Regions from separate parts of the Megasphaera sp. genome, predicted to be linked through region 2. Evidence: riboswitches for the same ligand, from Rfam matches in the RefSeq annotation. Region 2 holds a riboswitch; the other holds the start of a gene.

Region 1 (4,412 bases), 970 kb from region 2:
CTTCAAAGAGGAAGGCCGGCATGACTTTGACTTCGTCGATGATCGGCGTGAAACCCATCTGGTCGAGGACGTCTTTCTGGAGGTCGATGCCCGGGGCGATTTCGGTCAGGTGGACACCGTCTTCTTTCATTTCGAATACGGCACGTTCTGTGATGTAGAGGACATGCTGTTTATGTTTACGGGCATAGTTGCCGCTGAAGGTGATGTGACCGACTTCGGGAACGAATTTCTTGACTTTCCCTTCCTGCAGGATGTGCAGTTCACCGTCTTTGATTTCTTCGCGGAGTTTCCCTGTCGTAAAGGTCCCGCAGAAGACGACGTTCTTCGTATTCTGGGTGATGTTGACGAAGCCGCCGCAGCCGGCAATGCGCGTACCGAATTTGGATACGTTGATATTGCCTTCTTTATCGCATTCGGCCAGGCCCAGGCAGGTCAGGTCCAGGCCGCCGCCATCGTAGAAGTCGAACTGTGTAGCCTGGTCCATGTAGGCTTCGGCATTGACAGAAGCCCCGAAGCGGACGCCGCCGAGAGGTACGCCGCCGATGGCCCCGGCTTCGACAGTCATGGTCAAGCTGTCGCCGATGCCTTCTTCGTTGGCTACGGACGAGACGAGTTCCGGAATACCGATGCCCAGGTTGATGACGGCTTCACTGCTCATATTGAGAAGCAACAGGGCTGCCCGGCGGGCAATGACTTTCTTGGCATTGAGCGGAGCCGGATCCAGGGCTTTGACGGGAATCGTCGTTTCGCCCGTCAGGGACGGGTCATATTCGCAGTCGAAGGACTGCTGCCGTTTCGTTTCGTCATCGACCTGAACGACGTAGTCGACGTAGATGCCCGGTACTTTGACCAGTTTCGGGTCGAGCGTGCCGCCTTTGACGATTTTTTCAACCTGGACGACGACGATACCGCCGCTGTTATGGACGGCCTGTGCCAGCGGCGTGGCATCGAAAGGCGATACTTCCTTGGTCAGGACGATGTTGCCCCATTCATCGGCATAAGTCCCGCGGATGAAGCCGATATTCATATCCATACGCGGATAGAAGAGCTGGTCATGGCCTTCGATGTTGATGACTTTGACGAAGTCTTCCTTGGTGACGTCATTGAGACGGCCGCCGCTGATGCGGGGGTCCGCAAAGGTATCGAGACCGACGTGGGTAATCGTGCCTAAGCGATGAGCTGCGACGTCACGGAAATACTGGGACAGCGTGCCCTGGGGCAGGTTGTAGGCCTGGATCTTATTTTCATTGACTAATTTCTGCAGGGCCGTAACGGCGTTCCAGTGGCCGAGGATGGCTTTTTTCAACATCCCTTCGTGGGCGAAGTGGTCGCCGCCGCGGCCATCCGTATTCCCCTGGGAAGCGGCATAGATGAGCGTCAAATCTCTCGGCGAACCCGTATTGAGGAAGCGTTCTTCCAGGGCGCTGGTCAGCGCTTCCGGCTGTCCGGAACCGACGAAACCATTGGTCGTGACGACGTCACCGTCTTTGACGAGCTGAGCTGCTTCTTGAGCTGTAATTATTTTCACTTGTTTCATGTCTTCCATCTCCTATTTCTTCACGTTTGTTATATGCATTTCGTGAATTCATTATACAAAGGAAGCATATGGAATGATAGACGAAAAGGATGGACTAATTTGGTAGGAAAAAATTCCATGAAGTCAAATTACTGGGCTTCCAGGGCATTCCAGGCTTCATCAGCTCGTTCGACGAACATCTGGCGGACCGCTTCATTTTCTCCCAGGCCATGGATATAGGTCGTAACCGTGAAGCCTTCTTTTTCCAGGATACTCTTATGGGAATCGGCATCGGCACCGGCCATGTCGTTATTGGCATGGTCGCCGGCGACCATCATCATGGGCATGAGGATGACGTGCTTGATGCCCTTGGCTTTCAGCTGGGGAATGACTGTATCCAGATGGGGCCAGCCTTCGACAGAGTAGATGTAGACATTGCCCAGATCAGCTGCATCGAGGCGGTTCTGGACGACGGAGTAATAAGCATTGGCCGGATGCGGCGTGCCATGGGCCATGACCAGGATGGCGTCTTTCTTGCCAATTTTCGGGAACTGTGTCGAGAAGGCTTTGACGAATTCAGCGATGTCGTCGCGCTGGTCTTCCTGTCCCATCCAATACATGAGCGGCGTGCCGAGGGTCAATTTCTTGAAATCATGTTTGTAGAGGTCGAAAATAGCCGTATCATAAGCATATTCCATACCCGGGATGATGTCCAGGGAGGTAATGGCCACGCGCGTATAGCCTTCTTTTTTCAGCTGGGCCATGGCCTGTTCCGGCGTCGGTACGGTCACGCCTTCTTTAGCCTTGATGCGGTCGACGATGATATGCGACGTGAAGGCGACGACGACTTTCTGATCCGGATGGGCCGCCTTGATAGCCGATACAGTCTGGTCGATGGTCTTCTGGCGGCTGTCCTTATAGGTCGTGCCGAAGCTCAATACCAGGATGGCGTCTTTATTGGCTTCGTTCTGCATGTCCGGGTTGTTGTACGTGCGGACCCCGATTTCCGCGGCCTTTTTCAAAGCCGGCGTAGCGTCCTTGACTTCCGGGTTCAGCGTATAGCCGGCAGCAAAAGAGGGCGCCGAAAAAGCACCAAACGACGTCAGGGCCAAAGATAAAATCAGCGCGGTCTTTAATTTTTTGTGGAACATAATCATCTCTCCTTTGATAAAAAATATAAAAAAAGAGGCTGTCACATGATGGCATAAGCCTTCATGCGACAGTCCCTTACATACGAGTCCTTCACGGCCAGCAGCTCATAAAAAGCGGCTCGCCGTAAAAATCGCCATCCCCATCGCTCGCAGGTCAACCGGTGATCCTAATCAGGCAGTTCTTCTGGCTCGGATTCATGGCCATGGCTGCGCCTTCCCATACGCGGACGTACAGTGACATCATTGCAGCCTGGCTCCTCCTTACAGCGGCGGGACCGCGCCGGTTTTGCACCGGACTTCTCTATTGAGCTTACGCACCTGATTGCGCTTATGGAATTATCGTAAAACTTACAGGACTAATGTCGGAGCAACATAGGTACGGGCCAGCAATTCCTGGTTCAGAGAATACAGGCCTTTGGCATCGCTGCCGAACATCTTGTATTTCTTGATCAAATCGTCGGCATTCTTTTCTTCTTCACCCTGTTCCTTGACGAACCAGTCGAAGCATTGCATGGTCCGGTAGTCGTGGACTTTATCGGCGGCCTGATAGATCTTGTTGATCAGGGATGTGACATACTGTTCATGGGCCAGGCCGGCTTTCAGGACCGCTTTGATGCTGTCAAAGTCGTTCTGCGGTTCGGCAATGGCCGAGAAGGTAACGCGTTCACCGTTGTTGTGCAGATAGGTCCGCATGAGCATCGCGTGATCCCGTTCTTCCTGGGCCTGGACATCATACCAGTTGGCAAAGCCGTCGAGGCCATTGTCATAGAAATAGTTGGCAAAAGCTAAATACAAATATTCCGAATAGAATTCCTGATTGATCTGTTTGTTAATTAATTCTTTTACTTTTGCATCGAGCATAACGGTACCTCCTTGAGATATGTCTCAAAACGTGTACAGAACTTCATCGGTTTTCTTGAACCGTCCTTATTATATCACATTTGACCCTATCAGGAACACTTCTTATTTGACTTTTTGCTCATCAATGGCATTCTTGATGCTCTTCAAGTCCTTGATATCGACTTCTTTCAGGAGCTGGCGGAACCGGGCCAGCTGTTTTTCGACTTCCGGTGACAATTTCGGGAATTTCGGGTTAATGGCCTTGAGTTCCTTGAGGACGATCTGGGCGACGACATAGCGCGTATACCACTTGTCGTCAGCCGGGACGATATACCAGGGCGCATACTTCGTCGACGTCGCTGTCAGGACTTCGCCATAGACTTTCTGATATCGGTTCCAGTATTTCCGTTCTTCAATATCGGACATGTCGAACTTCCAGTTCTTCTGCTTGGTCACGATGCGGTCGATCAGGCGTTTCTTCTGTTCGTTTTTCGACAAATGAAGGAATATCTTGACCATAGGAAAGCCATTTTCCGACAAGTACCGTTCCCAGTCGCGTATCTGGCGATAGCGGCTCTCCCAGATATCCTTGCGGACCAGTTCTTCCGGCATGCCGTCGCTCTTGATGAGGTTGTGGATGCGGGCGACGACGACTTCTTCGTAATGGGAGCGGTTGAAGATGCCGATTTCTCCCCGGCCGGGCAGGGCCTTGTTGATGCGCCACATGTAGTCGTGGTCCATTTCTTCCGAACTCGGCTTCTTGAAGCTCTGCACCTTGACGCCAGCCGGATTGAGGCGGGCAAAGACGTGCTTGACCGTCCCGTCTTTCCCGGCAGCGTCCATAGCCTGCAGGACGATGACCAAGCCGTAATGGTTATCGGCAAAGAGTTTTTCCTGTAAATCCT
Region 2 (4,412 bases):
GAAGAGATGCCAGGCACCATTTCATTGACGGTCACGCCGGTGACGCGCTGCAAGGCCTGCTGGACCGTCGTATCGTGATGGCTTTCCATATCCTTGGCCGTAATGACTGTCGTGTTGGACTGATTGGGTGGGATGGTTGGTGTAGGTGGTTGCATCTTTGCTTCCGATAACTTTACAGGTAGTTTTTCCCGAATGGCATCGAGGACGTCGGCGACGACATCGGGTACGTGCAGATTCCCGGCCGGCGCGGCGGCCTCATCCTTTCCCGGCCCGGCAGCCCAGCCGCGGCCGCCGGCTGCTGAACCCGTATGGCCGCTGAGACGTTCTGTCCCAGCCTGGGCCGACGGCTGGGAGCCCTTTGCCGCACCCTTTACAGAGGGCTCCCCTTTGCCGCTTTCCGTCTTGGCTGCATAAGTCATCCCGTCGGCACCGGCTTCATCCGGATCAGGCGACGCAACATCGGAGGCTGCCACAGCCCTGTCCGAAGATTCCGGGGATTCCGGTCCTTCCGGTCCCCTATCACGGCCATCCGGCTGAGAAACACGGCCCTCATCCGTATCGGTGCCAGCCGCGTCGTGACCGCCGGCACCGGCCAGGTCGTCGGCGTTATAGACCATGACGCCGGTTACGCCGTCCTGGCGGGTGTAATGATGGATCAGCGTGAAAAAACCGCCAGCTGTCAGGGCCAGATAGACGGCGACGTGGAGCGATACGGAAACGCCGGCAGCGACGCGGCCCCGTCGTTTTTCCCAGGGCTTCATGGCTGGCCTCCCTTGTCGGCGGCCAGGCCGATGTGGGCGATACCGGCCCGCTTGAAGGCATCGAGGACGTCGGCGACCTGACCGTAATCGAGGCCCCGGTCGGCGCAGAGGACGACGCTGAAAGCGCTGTCCTGACGCTGCTGGTCCCGAGCCGAAGCCAGGAGCTCATCGGCCTTGACGGGCTGTCCGTTGAGCCACAGGGACCCATCGGCCTTCAAGGTCACGACGTACTGGGCCGACGGCTGGGCCTGGGCGGCCGAAGCCCGCGGCAGCTGGACGCCGAGGCTGTGCAAATCGACCATGGACAAGGAGGTCATCATGAAGAAGACCAGCAAAAAGAACATGATGTCGATCATGGGGATGATCATAATCGACGGCTGTTCAAAATCGCGAATATTACGGAGGCGCATGGTCACTGCCCCGCTTTCACAGGCATCGTTTCCAATGCGGAAAAACACATTTCCATATCCGTAATGATGCGGTCCAGGCGCTGGGTGAAATAAGAATGGACGGCCAGGGCCAGGATGGCGACGCAGAGGCCGAAAGCCGTGGCGATGAGCGCTTCGCCGACGCCGCCGGTAATGGCCACGGCCTGGCCGGACTGGACATTGAGGATGCTGAAAGAGCGGATCATGCCGCTGATCGTCCCCAAGAGGCCCAGGAGCGGCGCCATGGTGACGATGACGCTCAGATAGTAGAGACGGCGGCGCAGTTTGGCCACGAAGATGCCCGACTGCATTTCGACGAAGGCCTTGACGTCAGGACCTGCCTGATGCTGAAAGACATCCTGCAAAATGAGGGGCAGGCCGCCGCGGCCGTCCATGGCCAAGCGCTGGGCCTGGTCGTAGCGCCGCAGCTTCATCTGCGTGTAGAATTGTTCGGCAAAGGCTTTCCCGGCGTCCATGTCTCCATAGAAAATCGCCCGTTCGATGCCAATGTAGCCGACGAAGAGAGAACAGGCCAGGAGCAGGTACATGACCGGCCCGCCTGCCTGAAATAACTGAAAACCCTGTAAAATCGCTTCCAAAATACCCTCCTGTCCGGCCTGCTGACGTGTCGAATGAAGGTACAAAATCAAAAGGAGCCGTCTTGTAGCGACAGCTCCCTTACGTATCTTTTTTACAATCTCCTTCCCATCGCTCGCAGGTCTATCGGTGATTATCCGTCAGGCAGTTCTTCTGGCTTGGCTTCCTGGCCATGGCTGCGCCTTCCCATACTTCGTACAGTGACATCGTTGCAGCCTGGCTCCACCCTACAGCGGCGGGACCGCGCCGGCATTGGACCGGCTTCTCTATTGAGTCTATGACACCTGACCTATTTCAAACTTACAAACATAACTATATCATGCCCAGCGCCAGACTGTCAATGAAGGGCTGCCCCGGCCTTTCCGTCCGGTGAGACCTCGACAGTGACGACGCTGCCCCCTTCACCCCGTTCCCAGCGGAGGATCTGGCAGGTCCCCAGGGGACAGGCAGCGGGCCAGTCGTTGAGCCAGGCCAGGAGGTCGGCAAAGGTCCCGGTCAGGACCAGCGTCTGCCGACTCCCTTCGCGGACGGACTGCTGCCACGACAAGAGCTGGACGTTCCGGGCCGCCAGGGAGGCCGCCACATCAGGGCCGGCATCAGGCTTTGCTGCCTCCCGCTTCTCCTGGGGCCGGGCCCGATGGGCATACGGGGCCAGCTGACGGTGGACGCCCTGCCAGCCCTGCCAGGTGTGATACGATGAGATGGCAAAGCAGGCGGCTATGGCAGCCAGCACGGCGAGGACGGGAAAGGCCCGCTGCCAGTCAGCCCTTCTTCGCCAGGCCTTCATGACGGCTCACCTCCAGGGAAAAAGGGATCCCCTCGCCCCGGTCGGGCTGCATCTTGGCCACGGCGGCCTGGCCCATGCCCTGCTGCTGCAAGGTCCGCTGCCACTGCTGAGGCCGGTCCGCAGCGGACGCCCGGCCTTGGATGACGACCCGGCCGGCCTGACTGCTCACGGTTTCCACGACGAGCCCGTCGGGTTTGGACGAAGCCAGGGCCACCATCAGGTACGGCGTCAGCAGCGGGCCGTCGGACGGCCCTTTCTTGGCGCGGTCGGCCAGGGCCTGGCTGCGCCGGATGGCATCATTGCGCTGCTGTATCTGCTGCTGCACGGGATAGAGATAGTCTGTATAATAGGCCTTTTCCCGTTGGATCTGATACTGAAAAAAGAGGCCTGCCCCGGCACAGACAGCCAGCATCAGCCCCAGGGCCAGACAGGCCGGCCGCTGCCAGCGGCGATGGTCCTGGCGGTAGCTGGCCGGTACGAGGTTGCATTTCATGATTCTCCCTCCTTACAAGAAAGCCAGCATGGCCGTAGGCTGGGACACGTGGTAAGCATCCATCAGGCGGTGCACGGCTTCGCTCGGCCCGGCAGGCTGCCATTCCGTCTCGTCTGCCCCATCCGGGAGCCAGCGGAAGACCGGCCCATCAGCCGTCGGCACAGCCGCCTGTACGTCATAGGCCAGGGGCAGGCCGTCGCGCAGGCGGACGCGGTGCTGCTGGCCATCGGGGGCTTCCTGAAAGGCCAGGGTCCCCGTACCGGTTGGCCAAAGGCGCCCCAAAAAAGCAGGCAGCAAGTCGATGGACTGGACGACGGCTCCGGCAGCCCCGGCAGCCCGGCAGATAGCGGCGACACATTCGGCCGGATAGGCGCCGACCGTCCAGTCACCGCTCCCGTCACCGCCTTTCGACGGACAAGCCGCCTCGAAGTCATAAGGCCGCCCTTCTTCACTGACCAGGCCGGCACCGGCGATGAGGGCATCGGCTTCCTGCCGGTCTGTCGTCCCCAGGGACAGGCGCTTCCAAAGGACGCTCGGCCCGCCGATGAGGACGCGCAGGCGCCAGCCAGCCAGGCCATAGCGCTGCAGGAGTTCTGGCAGACAGGACTGGACGCCCCCTTCCTGGCCCATCCAGTCCGGGTCCCGCTTGGTTTCATAGTCGCGATGACCCTGGCGGAAGGCCACGCGTCCATACCAGGTCCGTTTCGTCTTCAAAAGATGGACAGACTGTCCATTCAGCCATAAACAGGCATTTTGTTGCCACCACATAAGCTCACCTCTCTACTAATTGACATACTGTACGAAATGCAGCACGGTCCGGCCCTGTTCATCGGCCGTCACGGCAAAGTGCAGGCCGCACGTCTGCTGGACGCCCGTTCCCGGCGCAGCGGCCCGGGCCTGCAGATAGCCGCCCGGCGTCTGACCGGCCGGCTGATACTGGCAGCGGACGGTCAGGATGTCCCCAGGGCCAGCCAGCCCTTCTGCCCGGGGCACGGCCATGGCCTGGCCCGCCAGAAAAGCGTCCGGGTCCTGCCGCAGCTGGTTCCAGCCCTCACAGAGGGCGCTTTCGGCCAAATAGGTCAGCCGCACGGTCTCTTCATAGGTCCGGGCCATCTGGAAGTGCTGCCACGCCAGGGTCGCCGCCGTCAGGGCCAGACTCAGGGTCAGTACGGCGACGGTCACGATAGAAAAAGAAAAGAAGCCATTACATCGTTTCATGATTCACCTTCATTCAGAGGACACACGGCAAACTGCACGGGCCGGGACAGGCCGCTCCGCCGTTCTTTTAGGAGAAAGGCGACTTGTACGGCCTGGCCGATCCGGGAGAAAAAGGGCCGACCGTCCAG

The links. A riboswitch is a leader RNA that binds a small molecule or an ion and turns the genes downstream of it on or off. The one in region 2 is predicted to bind cobalamin.
Region 1: linked by a shared signal. The riboswitch ahead of ACFWUB_RS05970 (sirohydrochlorin cobaltochelatase) and the one ahead of ACFWUB_RS01430 (MotA/TolQ/ExbB proton channel family protein) in region 2 are both predicted to bind cobalamin.

The regions. Positions count from the first base shown of each region.
Region 1 is NZ_CP181255.1:1,248,445-1,252,856, forward strand. Features, by position in the region: gene ACFWUB_RS05965 (acyl CoA:acetate/3-ketoacid CoA transferase) at 1-1,537, opposite strand, end outside; gene ACFWUB_RS05970 (sirohydrochlorin cobaltochelatase) at 1,666-2,667, opposite strand; cobalamin riboswitch at 2,824-3,004, opposite strand; gene ACFWUB_RS05975 (ferritin) at 3,016-3,528, opposite strand; gene ACFWUB_RS05980 (polyphosphate kinase 2 family protein) at 3,631-4,412, opposite strand, start outside.
Region 2 is NZ_CP181255.1:280,421-284,832, forward strand. Features, by position in the region: gene ACFWUB_RS01420 (TonB-dependent receptor plug domain-containing protein) at 1-761, opposite strand, end outside; gene ACFWUB_RS01425 (ExbD/TolR family protein) at 758-1,171, opposite strand; gene ACFWUB_RS01430 (MotA/TolQ/ExbB proton channel family protein) at 1,174-1,788, opposite strand; cobalamin riboswitch at 1,912-2,089, opposite strand; gene ACFWUB_RS01435 (hypothetical protein) at 2,124-2,573, opposite strand; gene ACFWUB_RS01440 (PilN domain-containing protein) at 2,548-3,066, opposite strand; gene ACFWUB_RS01445 (hypothetical protein) at 3,079-3,834, opposite strand; gene ACFWUB_RS01450 (hypothetical protein) at 3,850-4,284, opposite strand; gene ACFWUB_RS01455 (hypothetical protein) at 4,281-4,412, opposite strand, start outside.